Regions from separate parts of the Streptococcus oralis genome, predicted to be linked through region 3. Evidence: predicted binding sites of a transcription regulator. Region 3 holds the regulator's gene; each other region holds the start of a gene.
The links. The regulator Rex, encoded in region 3, represses fermentation and respiration genes when NADH is low (regulators of the CRP and FNR family bind a similar motif). The targets are predictions, from matches to a motif close to TTGTGAANTANTTCACAA.

Region 1 (5,428 bases), 220 kb from region 3:
TCTCCTTGTGAAGAATCTAAAGAATGAAACTAAAAACTACCATATTAGAATTGTAATAGATGGATAAGTGTTTAGCTTAAGAAAGGAATGATCATGGATAAGCTACAAGAAGTCAGAGAAAATGAACAGTTAAGGACCTTACTGATGACTGAATGTGATATTTATTTTTATGACAAGATAAGTGAAGTTCAGTTTTCAGGGAACAATGAGGAATACTCTCTTGCCTGTAAGGCATTTGCTCAAGAAGGTAGTGGGGGAGAATATGTTTTTCTCGAAGATAACAGCATAGGCTTTATCGGAAGTGAGGGGCAAGTGGGGAGAGTAGCAGAAAGTCTGGATGACTTACTAACATTCCTACTTCACGCAGGTTGTATTTCAGATTTTAGCTGTCAGTATCTTTATCAGAATACAGACTTATTGAAAGCATTTTGTAGGGGCTATGTGTCTAAAATACGAGAAAGCTATCAGGCTAAGCAGGAAAATTGGGATCTGGTACGAGGAAATATGGCTCAAAAACTATCACTTGATTTCAATCCTAAAAAACTAGAAGAAGTAGCCATGACATTTTATCAAGCAGTGGCACGGGAGCCTGTCTTTTCCTGTAAGTATATAGACGGTGAAGAAGAGTATACCTGCGATTCAGTCTTGTCGGACATTGTAGGCTTGTGGACGACAGAACTTGTAGGTATGAGTAGAGAAGAAATTGAAAACTATAAAATTTGATAATGTATGATGCTTGCAAGATGATCATTCAACTTTAATGGTATCTTTTCAATGTGAGAGGAAGCTGATCAGTAGATTGAAAGATTTATCGTAAGTAACCGAAGGATGCCTGACATAAGAGAGGATAGATAATGAGTCAGTTAAGAGAAAAGTCTTTCGTTACGCTCAAAGAAGACATAACAAGTAGTTTTCCATTTGACAAGGATCTTCCTATGATATTCTTGGGAGAAATTGCCAATATGGCTGGACACGGAATCTTCATAGGAAAATCGGGGAAGTCTTATTTTGGATATCATATTTCACATTTTAGAGAACTAAGTGAAGATGAGATATAGGACTTTCGCAGTAGGAAAAATAGATGAGGAGTTGAGAATGAATAATCAGATTGACTTGGTACTTCCGAACGTATACGCAGAATTCTTGAGTAAAATGGACAAGGCAGGAGAGTTTGTAATAGAGAATACAGGTATCACCTTATATTCGAGGTTAGATTTGCTAGAAAGAAACTCCACCTACCAAATAGAAGGGTGGGAACCTGATTTTTTCCTGATTGGGCAAGATGGGGATGTCGCTTTTTTATAAAGAAAGATTCTGACGACACTATTTATATGAATGATTGGGGGGCATTAGGTTCACTGGAAATGAAACCCATATCTTTGAATATTTTCGAGTTTGTAAAACAAGCGAGTGAACATTATGATGATATCTTCTAATCATTGCAAGTGTTGTTATTTTATCGTACGCGTGTGTGGAAGACATTTTTATGAAATCATTTGAACATTTTGATTAATGTTAATAAATTTTTAGTAAATGATAATGATTTGGAGAGTGAACAATGAATTTTGATGAGAGTTTACAGCAATACACTTATGAGCATGAGGGAGTGACCTTTGTTTGGGACGAAGAGCCTGATTGTGACTTTATAGATAAAGTTGAACTGTTATCAAAAAATTATCAGGAAAATCTCAATAGAATTATCAACTTTATGCTAGCTGATCTTAAGGAAATGTATGGAGAAGTCAGCGAGGAAGATGTGAAGAACAAGCTGGGGAAACCTATCATTGACTACAATCAAGGAACAGTTAGTTATTGTGAGCAAACCTTCGATGACTGGCACCTATTTGAGTTTGAATTTTTGGATGATCAATTTGAAATATTGAAATGTTTTTCTGTTAATGGGTAAAGGAGAGATTTATGGAATTCCCCCAATGCCTTGATTTTCTTTGTAGAAAACGTATACAAGAAAGGCTTTTCAAAATGCGTGCTTTATGTTATAATATTCACAAATAAAAGTTTTAGGAGTTTTTTATGGTCTCTTCAGAATTTATCTCAAAGATTGAATTTGCTTGCAAGAAGAAAGAAAGTCTTTATAGCCAAAGTAAGTTTAAGTATGCGATTCGTTCCATGTTTGCAGGTGCCTTTTTAACATTTAGTACAGCTGCAGGTGCAGTTGGGGCTGACTTGATAAATAAAATCGCACCTGGTAGTGGACGCTTCCTCTTCCCATTTGTTTTTGCTTGGGGATTGGCTTACATTGTTTTCTTAAATGCTGAGTTGGTAACTTCAAATATGATGTTTTTGACAGCTGGTAGTTTTTTGAAGAAAATTTCATGGAGAAAAACGGCTGAGATTTTACTTTACTGTACCTTCTTCAACCTCATCGGAGCTTTGATAGCAGGTTGGGGCTTTGCCCACTCAGCAGCCTATGCAAATCTAACACATGATAGCTTCATTTCAGGAGTTGTAGAGATGAAGTTAGGTCGTTCCAATGAGTTAGTCTTGCTTGAAGGTATTTTAGCCAATATCTTTGTAAACATTGCCATTCTCTCCTTTGTTTTGGTGAAAGATGGTGGGGCCAAACTTTGGCTTGTTTTGTCAGCAATTTACATGTTTGTATTCTTAACAAACGAACACATTGCTGCGAACTTTGCTTCTTTTGCGATTGTTAAGTTTAGTGTTGCAGCGGATTCAATTGCAAACTTTGACATTCCTAATATTCTTCGTCACTGGGGTGTGACCTTTATTGGGAACTTCATTGGGGGCGGTCTCTTGATGGGATTACCATACGCTTTCCTCAATAAAAACGAAGATACTTATGTCGATTAAAGAAATGAGCACGAGTTAATCGTGCTTTTTTGTTTGATGTGTAAGACTAGTCATAGTTGTTCCTTATATCAAAATATAGAAAAACAGTATTGGAAAAGACTAGCCCAAGATGATACAATATCCGTAATGAAGCTATTTGGAGGTCGTCTTATGACTCGTGATTTTAAATTTGAAACCCTACAATTACATGCTGGGCAAGTAGTTGATCCAGCGACCAAATCTCGTGCAGTACCGATTTATCAAACAACATCCTTCGTTTTTGATGACACGCAGGAAGGTGCTGATTTGTTTGCCTTGAGAAAATCAGGGAACATTTATACTCGTATCACAAATCCTACAACAGCAGCCTTTGAGGAAAGAATCGCTGCTCTTGAAGGTGGTGTTGGAGCTCTTGCAACAGCATCAGGTATGGCTGCTGTAACATACACTATTTTGGCGCTTGCTCATGCAGGTGACCATGTAGTGGCAGCATCAACTATTTATGGTGGGACCTTCAACCTCTTGAAAGAAACCCTTCCTCGTTATGGGATCACAACAACCTTTGTGGATGTGGATAATTTGGAGGAAGTAGAAGCAGCTATCAATGACAATACAAAGCTTGTCTTGATTGAAACCTTGGGGAATCCCTTGATTAACATTCCTGACTTGGAAAAATTGGCTGAGATTGCGCATAAGCACCAGATTCCACTTGTTTCGGATAATACTTTTGCCACACCATATTTGATTAACGTCTTCTCTCACGGTGTAGATATTGCCATTCATTCAGCAACTAAGTTTATTGGTGGGCACGGTACGACTATTGGCGGTGTCATCGTGGACAGTGGTCGATTTGACTGGGCAGCTTCAGGAAAATTCCCTCAATTTGTTGAGGAAGACCCAAGTTACCATAATTTGAGTTATACTCGTGATGTGGGTGCAGCAGCCTTTATTATCGCCGTTCGTGTTCAATTGCTTCGTGATACAGGTGCTGCCTTGTCACCATTTAATGCCTTTCTCTTGCTCCAAGGACTTGAAACTCTCTCTCTTCGTGTTGAACGTCACGTGCAAAATGCAGAGAAAATTGTTGATTTCCTTGTCAACCATCCTAAGGTAGAGAAGGTAAATTATCCAAAACTAGCTGACAGTCCATATCATGCCTTGGCTGAGAAATATTTGCCAAAAGGTGTTGGTTCAATCTTTACCTTCCATGTCAAAGGTGGAGAGGCAGAAGCCCGCAAGGTGATTGATAATCTGGAAATCTTCTCTGACCTGGCAAACGTAGCAGATGCCAAATCTCTTGTTGTCCATCCAGCCACAACTACTCACGGTCAATTGTCAGAAAAAGACCTAGAAGCAGCAGGTGTCACACCCAACCAAATTCGCTTGTCGATCGGACTTGAAAATGTAGAGGATTTGATTGAAGATTTGCGCTTGGCCTTGGAAAAAATTTAAAGTAAAAGAAGATAAACAGTGGGTTTCGACTCACTGTTTTTGATTTTCCATCAGGCATGATATAATGGTTACAGAAGTCTAGAAAGAGGAAAGTTATGAACGAAATCAAATGTCCCAGCTGTGGGGAAGTCTTTACAGTAAATGAAAGTCAGTATGCCGAACTTTTATCCCAAGTGAGAACGGCAGAGTTTGATAAGGAATTACACGATCGCATGGAGCAGGAGCTGGCCTTGGCTGAGCAAAAGGCCATGAATGAGCAACAGTCCAAACTGGCTCAAAAAGATCAAGAAATTGCTCAATTACAGAGTCAAATCCAAAAGTTTGATACAGAGAAGGAATTGGCCAAGAAAGAAGTTGAACAGACAAGCCATGAGGCCTTATTGGCCAAGGACAAGGAAGTACTTGCCTTGGAAAACCAACTGGCTACCTTGCGTTTAGAGCATGAAAATCAACTGCAAAAGACCCTTTCTGACTTAGAAAAAGAACGCGATCAGGTTAAAAATCAGCTCCTCTTGCAAGAAAAGGAAAATGAGTTATCTTTGGCTTCCGTTAAGCAGAATTACGAAGCTCAACTTAAGGCAGCTAATGAACAAGTCGAATTTTACAAGAACTTTAAAGCTCAACAATCCACAAAAGCTATCGGGGAAAGTTTGGAACAGTATGCAGAGAGTGAGTTCAATAAGGTTCGTAGTTTTGCCTTTCCAAATGCCTACTTTGAGAAGGATAACAAGGTTTCTGCGCGTGGTTCTAAAGGTGACTTTATCTTCCGTGAGTGCGATGAAAATGGAGTCGAAATCATTTCCATCATGTTTGAAATGAAAAATGAAGCGGACGGAACAGAGAAAAAACATAAGAATGCGGATTTTTACAAGGAATTGGACAAGGACCGTCGGGAGAAGAACTGTGAATATGCCGTTTTGGTGACCATGTTAGAAGCAGATAACGACTACTTTAACACAGGGATTGTTGACGTCAGCCACGAGTATGAAAAGATGTATGTGGTTCGTCCTCAGTTCTTTATCCAGTTAATTGGTCTCCTGCGAAATGCGGCGCTTAATTCCCTAAAATACAAACAAGAGTTGGCCTTGGTTCGCGAGCAAAATATCGATATTACACATTTTGAGGAAGATTTGGATGCCTTTAAACTAGCTTTTGCTAAAAACTACAA
Region 2 (5,428 bases), 700 kb from region 3:
GACAGGATTTCTCCTGCCTCTAGGCTGATAAACGATTATTTACGACGTCCTGGACGTTCTGCATAGCCATAGTAAGCATCTGCCATGATTTCTTCCATGTCAGCTACCATTGGCAAGCGTGGGTTAGCAGGTGAACATTGGTCTTCATAAGCAAGCAAGGCGATTTCATGCAAGCTGTCTTTCCAAGCTTTTTCATCGATTCCTTGGTCTTTGAAGTTCATCTTGATACCTACTGCAACACCAAGGTCGTAAACAGCTTTAGCGTATGCTTCAACTGCTTCTTCTGGAGTTGAGTGAGGCAAGCCAAGCATTTTCGCGATGTCTTGGAATTTCTCATCAGCTTTCCAGTAGTTGTATTTAGGCCATGTAGTTGTCTTAGATGGGCGAGTTCCGTTGTAACGGATAACGTATGGAAGCAAGATTGCGTTTGTACGTCCGTGAACAGTATGGTGAACACCACCAATCTTATGAGCCATTGAGTGGCTCATACCAAGGAAGGCATTGGCAAAGGCCATACCAGCCATTGTAGACGCATTATGCATTTTCTCACGTGCTTCTGGATCAGCCGTCTTAACAGATTTTTCCAACCATTCAAAGACAAGTTTGATTGTTTGAAGCGCAATACCGTCTGTGTAGTCGTTGGCAAAGTTTGAAGTATAAGCTTCAGTAGCATGAGTCAAGACGTCCATACCAGTGTCAGCTGCGATGAAGTCTGGAACTGATTCAACCAAAGCAGGGTCAACAATCGCAATAGTTGGTGTCAATGAGTAGTCAGCCAATGGGTATTTGCGGTTGTTTTTCTTGTCAGAGATAACGGCAAATGGTGTTACTTCTGAACCTGTACCTGAAGTTGTTGGGATACCAATGTACTTCGCTTTCTTACCAAGTGATGGGAAGCGGAAGGCACGTTTACGGATATCCATGAATTTTTGAACCAAGTCACGGAAGTCGATTTCTGGTTGTTCGTAGAAGAGCCACATCACTTTAGCCGCGTCCATTGGAGAACCACCACCAAGAGCGATGATTGTGTCTGGTTCAAATGCTTTCATCACTTCAGCACCACGTTCTACAGTTGTGATGTCTGGATCTGGTTCAACATCTGAGAAGACTTGGATGGTTACACGGTTGTTACGTGCGTTCAATTGATCAATAACACGTTGAACAAAGCCAAGTTTTTCGATAGATTTGTCTGTAACGATCATAACGCGTTCAATATCTTCACAAGTTTGAAGGTATTGGATAGAATTGCGTTCGAAGTAAATTTTTGAAGGAACTTTAAACCATTGCATATTATTTCTACGTTTCCCTACTTTCTTGATGTTTAGAAGGTTAATAGCGCTCACGTTATCACCAACTGAGTTGCGTCCGTATGAACCACATCCAAGTGTCAATGATGGGATGAAGGCATTGTATACGTCACCGATACCACCGAAAGTAGATGGAGAGTTCCAGATAATACGCATTGCTTTGATTTCTGTACCAAAGCGTTTAGCAAGAGCTTCGTCTTTTGTATGGATGGCCGCTGAGTGACCAAGTCCGTTAAACTCAACCATTTGACGTGCTTTTGTAAGACCGTCTTCTGTATCTTCAGCTTTTAGGACAGCGATAACTGGTGACAATTTTTCACGAGTCAATGGTTCTTTTGGTCCTACTTCTGCACATTCTGCAGCCAAGATGTTTGTTCCTTCTGGAACGCTGAATCCTGCTTGTTCTGCAATCCATGCAGCTGGTTTACCAACGATGTTTGCATTTAGTTTAGCGCCTGCACAGTTTTTGCTGTTTGCTTTCACGCCAAAACAGAATTCTTCAAGAAGTGCTTTTTCTTTTTTGTTTACAAAGTAAGTGTGGTATGATTTGAATTCTTCTACAAATTCGTCATACACTTCTTTATCAATGATAACCGCTTGCTCTGATGCACAGACCATACCATTATCAAATGATTTAGACATGACGATATCATGAGCAGCTTGACGGAGGTCAGCAGATTTTTCTACATAAGCAGGAACGTTTCCGGCACCTACCCCAAGAGCTGGTTTCCCACATGAGTAAGCCGCCTTAACCATAGCATTACCACCAGTTGCAAGGATAGTTGCAACACCTTCGTGGTTCATAAGCGCTCCAGTTGCTTCCATAGATGGTTGAGTAATCCATTGAACACAGTTTTCAGGTGCTCCAGCTGCGATAGCTGCATCACGAACAATTTGTGCTGCGTGAGCAGAAGATTCTTGAGCTGATGGGTGGAAAGCAAACACGATTGGATTACGTGTTTTCAAAGCAATCAATGATTTGAAAATAGCTGTTGATGTTGGGTTCGTTGTTGGAGTGACACCACACACTACACCGACAGGTTCTGCAATCTTAGTCAATCCTGTAACGGGATCATCTTCGATAACTCCAACAGTTTTAACACCACGCATATTATTCACAACGTGCTCACAGGCAAAAAGGTTTTTTGTAGCCTTGTCTTCAAATACACCACGACCAGTTTCTTCAACTGCGTGTTGAGCGAGGATACCGTGCGCATCAAGTGCTGCCACTGACGCTTTTGCCACAATGTAGTCAACTTGTTCTTGGTTCAACTTGCGCATTTCATCAAGCGCAACCAAGGCTTTTTTCACGAGTCCATCAACATGCTTTTCAGCAGCGAGTTGTTTTTCCTCAGGTGTTAACGTTTTTTTATCAGCCATATCGTCCTCCATAGCCTTCAAGGATTTAATCCTTTGTTAATTTTTTCACAATTTTATTATAACTCTTTTTTTATTCTTTGTAAACCGTTTCATAAGCATTTCACAAAGAAATTTTATGAGTTTGTGAATTTTTTCTCAACCTACCTGTGCAATAGAGTTTTATCTGGATGATTGTGAAATTATGAAAAATATTTTTTTATTTCACAAAGTTTTTTCTAGTTGATAGTTATTTACCGAACTTAATCACAGAAAGCGCTTTCTTTCTTGCTTTTAAAAATAGCCTCCTCATCTGGAGACTACTGTTTTTGTTGGAAAACTCCTTGTTTAAAGCTTCCTTCATAGATAACTTCTTGCTCTGTCGTCAACTTTCCTTGACCTTCAGCCTGGCCATTTACAAAATCACCTTCGTATTTCCAGCCAGATTTGGACTGGAAGGTTCCTTTACCATTGAAGGCCCCATTGTTGAACTCACCTGTGTATTGGTCCCCATTTTCAAAGGTCATGGTTCCTTGACCATTCATTTTCCCTCGTACCAGGGTACCATCATAAACAAGTGCACCACCATCAAGTGTCAGGACACCCTTTTTGGGTGTATTTAGTAGAAATACCGAGATGGCACAGATAGCGATTAGAAGGACTGTTGCAATCTCTACACGTGGGCGAGTTAGATAAACTCGATATTTTTCGAAGATTTCTTTAAGCTTTTCCATTGTCACTCTCATTTTCTAATCGATCTAGCCAGCTTTTACAGCCACTTGTGATGCGAGCATAGGTTTCCTCAAAATCTCCTGTATACCAAGGATCTGGAACACTTTCAGATGCAAAAGGGTAGATCTTATGCTGCAATTCCTGAGGACACATTTGATGCAGATCTGAAACGTTTGAAGCATCCATACCGATAATGTAATCAAACGACTCAAAGTCTTCTCTGCCAATCTGAAGCGATGTTTTGTCTTTGTCATACGGGATCCGATATTGCTGGAAAATTCCTTGCGTTCCCTTATGAATCGGATTGCCATGTTCCCAAGATGACGTTGCTCGACTCTCAACTTGGTAGTCACTCGTCATGGACTTCATCACAAACTCTGCCATGGGGCTGCGGCAAATATTTCCTAGGCAAACAAATACTATTTTTTTCATCCCTTTTCCTCTCATCTCATAGAAAAACGGGAGTGATAGGATCCCGTTTTATTCTTCAATTGCTCCACTTTCGTCGATAACTGCTCCTTCTGGTGTCACAGCTTCTTTGAGTGGCAACACTGTCTTGATAGCAGCTAATTCAAAAGTCAAATAAACACCATCTACGTCTAGTACGATTGTTCGTTTCTCAGTATCTACTTCATCCACTGTTCCGTAGAGTCCACCAATTGTAATGACTTCATAGCCTTTTTGAAGCTTGTTCAAGCTTTCCATACGCTTTTGAGCTTGTTTCTTTTGAGAACGTTGCATAAAGAACATCAAGGCCATCATCCCTACAAGCATGATTAAGAAAGTAATATTTGGATCCATTGTTTTCTCCTTTGTATTTTACATAGGACTACTATATCAAATTTCAACTACTTTTACAAGGTTGTGCCTTGTTTTATGGCAATAAAAAAATCAGAGTTTTCACTCTGATTTCTGCGATTATTTCAAGTTTTGAACGACTTTTACAAGATTTTCGACAGTAAAGCCATGTTCTGCCAATACTTTTGGTGCTGGGGCAGATGCTCCGAAGGTATCAATACCTAGAACTGCACCATCAAGACCAACATATTTGTACCAGTTTTGAGTTGCTCCCATTTCGACTGCAACACGACGACGAACTGCATTTGGAAGAATTTCTTCCTTGTAAGCTGCGTCTTGTGCGTCAAAGACATCTGTAGATGGCATGCTGACTACACGGACTTTTGCGCCTTGACTAGCCAATTCTTTGGCAGCTGCGACAGCGAGATTGACCTCTGAACCTGTTGCGATCAAGATGGTATCAAAGTCTGCTGCGTTTTCATAGACAACATAGGCACCTTTTGCAACCTTATCAAAGTCTGTTCCTTCTTCGACAGTCAAGTTTTGACGTGTCAAGACAAGGGCAGTTGGTGTTTTCTCACTCGTCACTGCAAGGTACCAAGCTGCTTGAGTTTCACGCGCATCTGCTGGGCGAAAAACATTTAGATTTGGCATAGCACGAAGACCTGCTAAGTGTTCAACTGGTTCGTGAGTTGGACCATCCTCACCAACCGCAATAGAGTCATGGGTGAAGACATAAGTCACAGGAAGTCCTTGTAAGGCTGACAAGCGGACAGCTGCTTTCACATAGTCAGAGAAGACGAAGAAAGTACCACCGTATACACGAAGTCCACCGTGAAGAGCCATCCCGTTCAAGATCGTTCCCATTGCAAATTCACGAACACCAAACTGAATGTTTCGATTCAAGCGATTAGCGTCGTCTTGAAGTCCGTCCGTTTTGATATAAGTCATGTTTGAGTGAGCAAGGTCAGCTGATCCACCTAGGAAGGTTGGTAGCTTAGCTGCTACAACATTCAAGGCATCCTGACTCGAGTTACGAGTTGCTTGAGAAAATCCATTTTCTAAGGCTGGGAAGTCTGCTGGAGTTACCTCAACTGGGTCACGCCCATCAATGATGGCTTCAACTTCTGCTGCAAGTTCGGGATAAGCTTCTTTATAATCAGCAACTACTTTTGTCCAAGCTTCGTAAGCAGACGCGCCACGATCTGCAACATTTTCTTTAAAATCAGCATAAA
Region 3 (5,428 bases):
ATGTCGGTATCACACGTGCAGAAAAGATTCTCTATCTGACCAATGCCAACTCACGCTTGCTTTTTGGACGTACCAACTACAATCGTCCGACCCGTTTTATCAATGAAATTAGTTCGGACTTGCTTGAGTATCAAGGTTTGGCTCGTCCAGCTAATACCAGCTTCAAGGCATCTTATAGCAGTGGTGGGATTGCTTTCGGTCAAGGAATGAGTTTGGCTCAGGCTCTTCAAGAACGGAAACGCAATGCTGCACCAAGTTCTATCCAGTCAAGTGGTCTTCCATTTGGACAATTTGCAGCAGGAAATAAAAAAGATTCAAGCAATACAAACTGGTCTATTGGAGATATTGCCCTTCACAAGAAGTGGGGTGAGGGAACGGTCCTTGAAGTCTCAGGTAGTGGGGATACTCAGGAACTAAAAATCAATTTCCCAGAAGTAGGGCTGAAAAAACTCCTAGCCAGTGTAGCCCCAATTGAGAAAAAAATCTAATTTTCCATCCTTCTCACGAATAATAAAGTGAGGAGGATTTTTATGTATAGTATTTCATTCCAAGAAGATTCACTTTTACCGAGAGAAAGACTGGTTAAAGAAGGAGTAGAGGCTCTGAGCAATCAAGAGCTACTAGCTATTCTGCTCAGAACCGGAACGCGTCAGGCTAATGTTTTTGAAATCGCTCAGAAAGTCTTGAATAGCCTTAATAGTCTAACTGATCTAAAAAAAATGACCCTGCAGGAATTGCAGAGCCTTTCGGGTATTGGACGTATTAAAGCCATTGAATTACAAGCTGTGATTGAACTAGGGCATCGTATTCACAAACATGAAACACTTGAGATGGAAAGTATTCTCAGCAGTCAAAAGCTGGCCAAGAAAATGCAACATGAACTTGGCGATAAAAAACAAGAGCACCTAGTGGCGCTCTATCTCAATACTCAAAATCAAATCATTCATCAGCAGACCATCTTTATCGGATCTGCAACACGCAGTATTGCTGAACCACGGGAAATCCTTCACTATGCCATCAAGCATATGGCCACCTCTGTGATTCTCGTTCATAACCATCCATCAGGCGCTGTAGCACCCAGTCGAAATGATGACCATGTCACTAAGCTAGTCAAGGAAGCCTGTGAACTGATGGGGCTGGTGTTTCTGGATCATCTGATTGTCTCTCACTCTGATTACTTTAGTTACCGTGAAAAGACGGATTTGATTTAGAGTTCGTTAACAACATAGTCAAATAGCGTTTTATCTTTGGGACGATTTTCAAAGAGAAATTCAGGATGCCATTGAACACCAAGATAAGGAAAGCCGTCCGTAGTTATTACAGCCTCAATGATTCCATCTTTAGGATCATGTGCTACAACCTTAAGATTTGAAGCTAGATCTTTTATGCTCTGGTGGTGGAAGGAGTTGATATGAGAGATTTCTCCATAGATTTCTCGGAGAATTGTATCAGGCTCCGTTACGAGGCGTTGGGTCGTGTATTCGGCTGAACAGTCCTGCCAATGATCCTCGATATCTTGGTGAAGCGTACCTCCCATAGCGACATTGAAAAGCTGGGTACCCCGACAAACAGAGAAAATTGGTTTCTTCTGCTTGATGGCTTCTCTGATAAGGGCTAATTCAAACTGGTCTCTTTGAAGATGGTAGTCATCGCTGTCAATGGTTTTAGGTTCACCATAGAATTTTGGATCAACATTTTGCCCACCCGTAAGGATGAGTTTATCAATCATAGCGACGTAATGGCTTGCCATTTCTTGATCACCAATCGGAAGGATGATGGGAATTCCGCCAGCGTCCTTGACTCCTTCAACAAAGCCTTTTGCCGCATAGCTCATCATGACATCATCATCTGGATGAGCTTTTTCATTTCCTGTAATCCCAATAACTGGTTTTTTCATAAATGCTTTCGCTTTCTAATCCTCTTTACGCATAAAATAGAGGAGAGTTTGGAGTTCGCTTGTCAAATCGACATACTGAACGACTACATCTTTTGGAAGGTGGAGATGGACGGGTGAAAAACTAAGAATACCTTTTATACCCGCATCGACCAAAAGATTGGCAACTTCTTGTGATTTAACACTTGGAACAGTTAGGATAGCAGTTTTGACATCTGCTTCTTTGATCTTTTCTTTAATCTGAGAGATGCCATAGATTGGAATCCCGTCAGGTGTCTGGGTGCCAACTTCTGGATGGTCATCTAGGTCAAAGGCCATGATAATTTTCATCTTGTTGCGCTCATGGAAGCGGTAGTGGAGAAGGGCATGCCCCATATTTCCAATTCCAACCAACATAACATTAGTAATCGAGTTATCATTTAGGAGATCAGCAAAAAACGTCATCAATTTTTTGACATCATAACCAAAACCACGACGACCTAGTTCGCCAAAATAGGAGAAATCTCGACGGACAGTCGCAGAATCGATACCGATAGCCTCTGCAATTTGCTTAGAGTTGGCACGTTCGATTTTTTCTGCATGAAATCTCTTGAAAATTCGATAGTAAAGAGAGAGTCTTTTTGCTGTTGCTTTTGGAATAGCAGACTGTTTATCTTTCACAAAATCACAACCTTTCTATTCTTCTATTTTATAGAAACATTGTGAAAAAATCAACAAAAACAAGAAAAAACTAAGAGAATTCTTAGTTTTAATCTGAAAAATTAGTTTGTGATAAAAAACGGTAGAGATCGCCAACTAATCCTTGATAAATCACTTTATCATTCAGTGTTAAGGAGCTGATTAGGAGAGTGTCGGGCAGGGTCACACAGCCTGATAGGGATAACATGAGTTCTTCGTAATCAGCAAACTCAAGTGTACGTTCTACGTGATAGTTATCTTTATAAGTCAAACGAAACATAGCCAATCATCTCTCTTCTTTTGTGAAGATTCCGCGTTCTACAAGACTGTCCATGAGGAAGTAGAATTTCTCTTGGTGGATATGGTGTTCTTCAGATTTAAAGATATTGACCAAACGAAGACCTGATTTGTCAGTGATATTAATTTTAACACCTGTAAGCTCTTTGTTGATGATAATTTTTAGTAGGAAACCTTCACCACTATTAGGAACTTTTTCAAGTAGACGAGTCAGTTCATAGTTTCCTACCTTTGTTTCAAAGAAAGTATTGTCTTTTAGTGTGAATTTTTTTACAGATGGACTAAGTGTATAGTCGTAGCGGCAGTTTTGTAGTTTAATGGTTTTTTCGAATGCCATTAGGTTAATCTCCAATAATATTTTTTAAGGTTTGTGCCAGTTGTTTCAGTTCCTCATCAGTATTAAGAGGGGACAGACTGATACGGACAGACTCTTTTAAACGATGGGAATCCGCTCCATAAAAAGCTTCTAGGACATGGCTCGTTTGCACAATACCAGCAGTACAGGCTGAACCAGTTGAGATTGAAATTCCTTCCAGGTCTAACCGAAGCAAGAGTAAGTCATTTTTTTGACCAGGGAAGCCAATGTTGAAAACATAAGGAAGTTGGTGTTTGCTTTCGTTGAGATAGTAGTTGAGACCTGCAATTTCTCCTAGAAAAGCAGATTTTAATCCCTCTAGTTTTTGGTAATGCTCAGCCTGATGATCCAAGTCTTCTTTGAGGGCAGCAACCATACCGACTATGGCAGCAAGGTTTTCTGTTCCAGCCCGTTTCTTTTGTTCTTGATCGCCACCGTGAAGGTAAGAGTCAAAGTCCACAGACGAAGCGTAAAGAAAGCCGATTCCTTTTGGCCCATGGAATTTATGGGCAGAAGCACTGAGGAAATCAATTCCTAATTTTTCAGGATGGACAGGGATTTTTCCGATAGCTTGAACAGCATCAACATGATAAGCAGCAGGATGCTCTTTTAAAATATGTCCAATTTCAGCGATAGGTAAGAGACTGCCCGTTTCATTATTGGCATACATAGTAGAAACTAGGATGGTATCGTCACGTAAGGCTTCTTGAATCTGCCCCGCTGTAATCTCTTGATTTACTGGTTGGATAATGGTCACTTCAAAGCCAAAATGTTGAACTAGGTAATCGATAGTCTCAAGCACGGAATGGTGTTCAATAGCTGTCGTGATGATGTGTTTTCCACGTTCTTGATGACGGAGACAATAGCCGATGATAGCGGTATTGTTACTTTCTGTACCGCCAGATGTGAAAAAGATTCGTTGTGGCTTGGTTCCAAGTAAGTGAGCCAACTCCTGACGGGCTTCACGGAGCAGTTTACCAGCACGGCGGCCATGACTGTGAATACTTGAAGGATTCCCATGGGTTTCCTGCATGACCTTGGTCATTGCTGTTATGGCTGTCGCTGACATAGGAGTAGTAGCAGCATTGTCCAAATAAATCAAAGAATCACCTTATTTCTTTTTGTTGTATGCAAAGAGTGGGCTGACTGGTTTTCTTTCGTGGATGCGGACGATCGCATCACCGATCAATTCGCTAGCGGTAATGTAGCACACATTTTTCGGAGTTCTTTCTTTTGTGGCTACTGAGTCTGTCACAAGGATTTCTTTGATGTTAGTAGCATCAAGAAGATCAGCAGCGCCTTCTACAAAGAGACCATGACTGGATACCGCATAGATTTCAGTTGCACCTTCACGCTCAACGATTTTTGCCGCTTCTGAGAAAGTACGGCCAGTGTTTAGGATATCATCAATTAAGATAGCCTTCTTGCCCTCAACATCTCCAATGATATAACCTTGGCTCCGCTCTGAGTCATCTTGAGCATAGTCGATGATTGCGATTGGTGCATCTAGGTATTCGGCTAAGCTACGAGCGCGCTTGACACCAGAGTTTTTAGGACTAACAACAACCACATCTGGTCCAAGTAAGCCCTTGTCACAATAGTGTTTAGCAAAAAGAGGAATTGTATAAAGATTGTCCACAGGAATGTCAAAGAAACCTTGAACCTGAACAGCGTGGAGGTCAAGCGTTAGAACACGACTTACACCAGCCTTGACAAGCATATTGGCAACTAGTTTTGCAGTGAGGGGTTCGCGAGAAGAAGCGATACGATCCTGACGAGCATAACCAAAGTAAGGAAGGACAACGTTGATACTATGAGCACTTGCACGTACACAAGCGTCAACCATGATCAACAACTCCATTAGGTGGTTGCTAACGGGGTAGCTGGTTGACTGGATGATGTAAACATCGTAACCACGGACACTTTCTTCAATATTGACCTGGATTTCACCATCAGAAAATTGGCGAGAAGATAATTTTCCGAGAGGTACACCAACTGTATCCGCAATCTTTTGAGCGATTTCTGGGTTAGAGTTTAGGGTGAAAAGTTTCATGTTGTTTCTATCTGACATTATAGACCGTCCTCTGTAAACTTTGTGAATCTCCTTTGAGAAAGTTCTGTTTTTCAAAGGGAGATTCTTTTATTTTTATCTTTTCTATTCTACCAAAAAAAGGAGATTATTTCAGCTTTTTTTCATGCTTTTA

Region 1: I6G42_RS07740 (formate/nitrite transporter family protein) is a predicted target of Rex. The motif match lies at 1,992-2,009, and genes of this name have one in related genera.
Region 2: adhE (bifunctional acetaldehyde-CoA/alcohol dehydrogenase) is a predicted target of Rex. The motif match lies at 2,721-2,738, and genes of this name have one in related genera.

What each region holds. Positions count from the first base shown of each region.
Region 1 is NZ_CP065707.1:1,583,493-1,588,920, reverse strand. Features, by position in the region: gene I6G42_RS07765 (hypothetical protein) at 1-67, shown strand, start outside; gene I6G42_RS07760 (hypothetical protein) at 94-723, shown strand; gene I6G42_RS07755 (hypothetical protein) at 855-1,058, shown strand; partial or broken gene I6G42_RS07750 (hypothetical protein) at 1,096-1,436, shown strand; gene I6G42_RS07745 (hypothetical protein) at 1,559-1,906, shown strand; gene I6G42_RS07740 (formate/nitrite transporter family protein) at 2,032-2,829, shown strand; gene I6G42_RS07735 (O-acetylhomoserine aminocarboxypropyltransferase/cysteine synthase family protein) at 2,980-4,260, shown strand; gene I6G42_RS07730 (DUF2130 domain-containing protein) at 4,356-5,428, shown strand, end outside.
Region 2 is NZ_CP065707.1:660,146-665,573, reverse strand. Features, by position in the region: gene adhE (bifunctional acetaldehyde-CoA/alcohol dehydrogenase) at 36-2,687, opposite strand; gene I6G42_RS03395 (MORN repeat-containing protein) at 2,984-3,397, opposite strand; gene I6G42_RS03390 (low molecular weight protein-tyrosine-phosphatase) at 3,384-3,827, opposite strand; gene yajC (preprotein translocase subunit YajC) at 3,876-4,196, opposite strand; gene tkt (transketolase) at 4,314-5,428, opposite strand, start outside.
Region 3 is NZ_CP065707.1:1,358,624-1,364,051, forward strand. Features, by position in the region: gene pcrA (DNA helicase PcrA) at 1-488, shown strand, start outside; gene radC (RadC family protein) at 531-1,211, shown strand; gene I6G42_RS06630 (gamma-glutamyl-gamma-aminobutyrate hydrolase family protein) at 1,208-1,897, opposite strand; gene I6G42_RS06635 (redox-sensing transcriptional repressor Rex) at 1,913-2,554, opposite strand; gene I6G42_RS06640 (DUF4649 family protein) at 2,643-2,852, opposite strand; gene I6G42_RS06645 (DUF1831 domain-containing protein) at 2,859-3,206, opposite strand; gene I6G42_RS06650 (cysteine desulfurase family protein) at 3,211-4,326, opposite strand; gene I6G42_RS06655 (ribose-phosphate diphosphokinase) at 4,336-5,295, opposite strand; gene I6G42_RS06660 (CYTH domain-containing protein) at 5,407-5,428, opposite strand, start outside.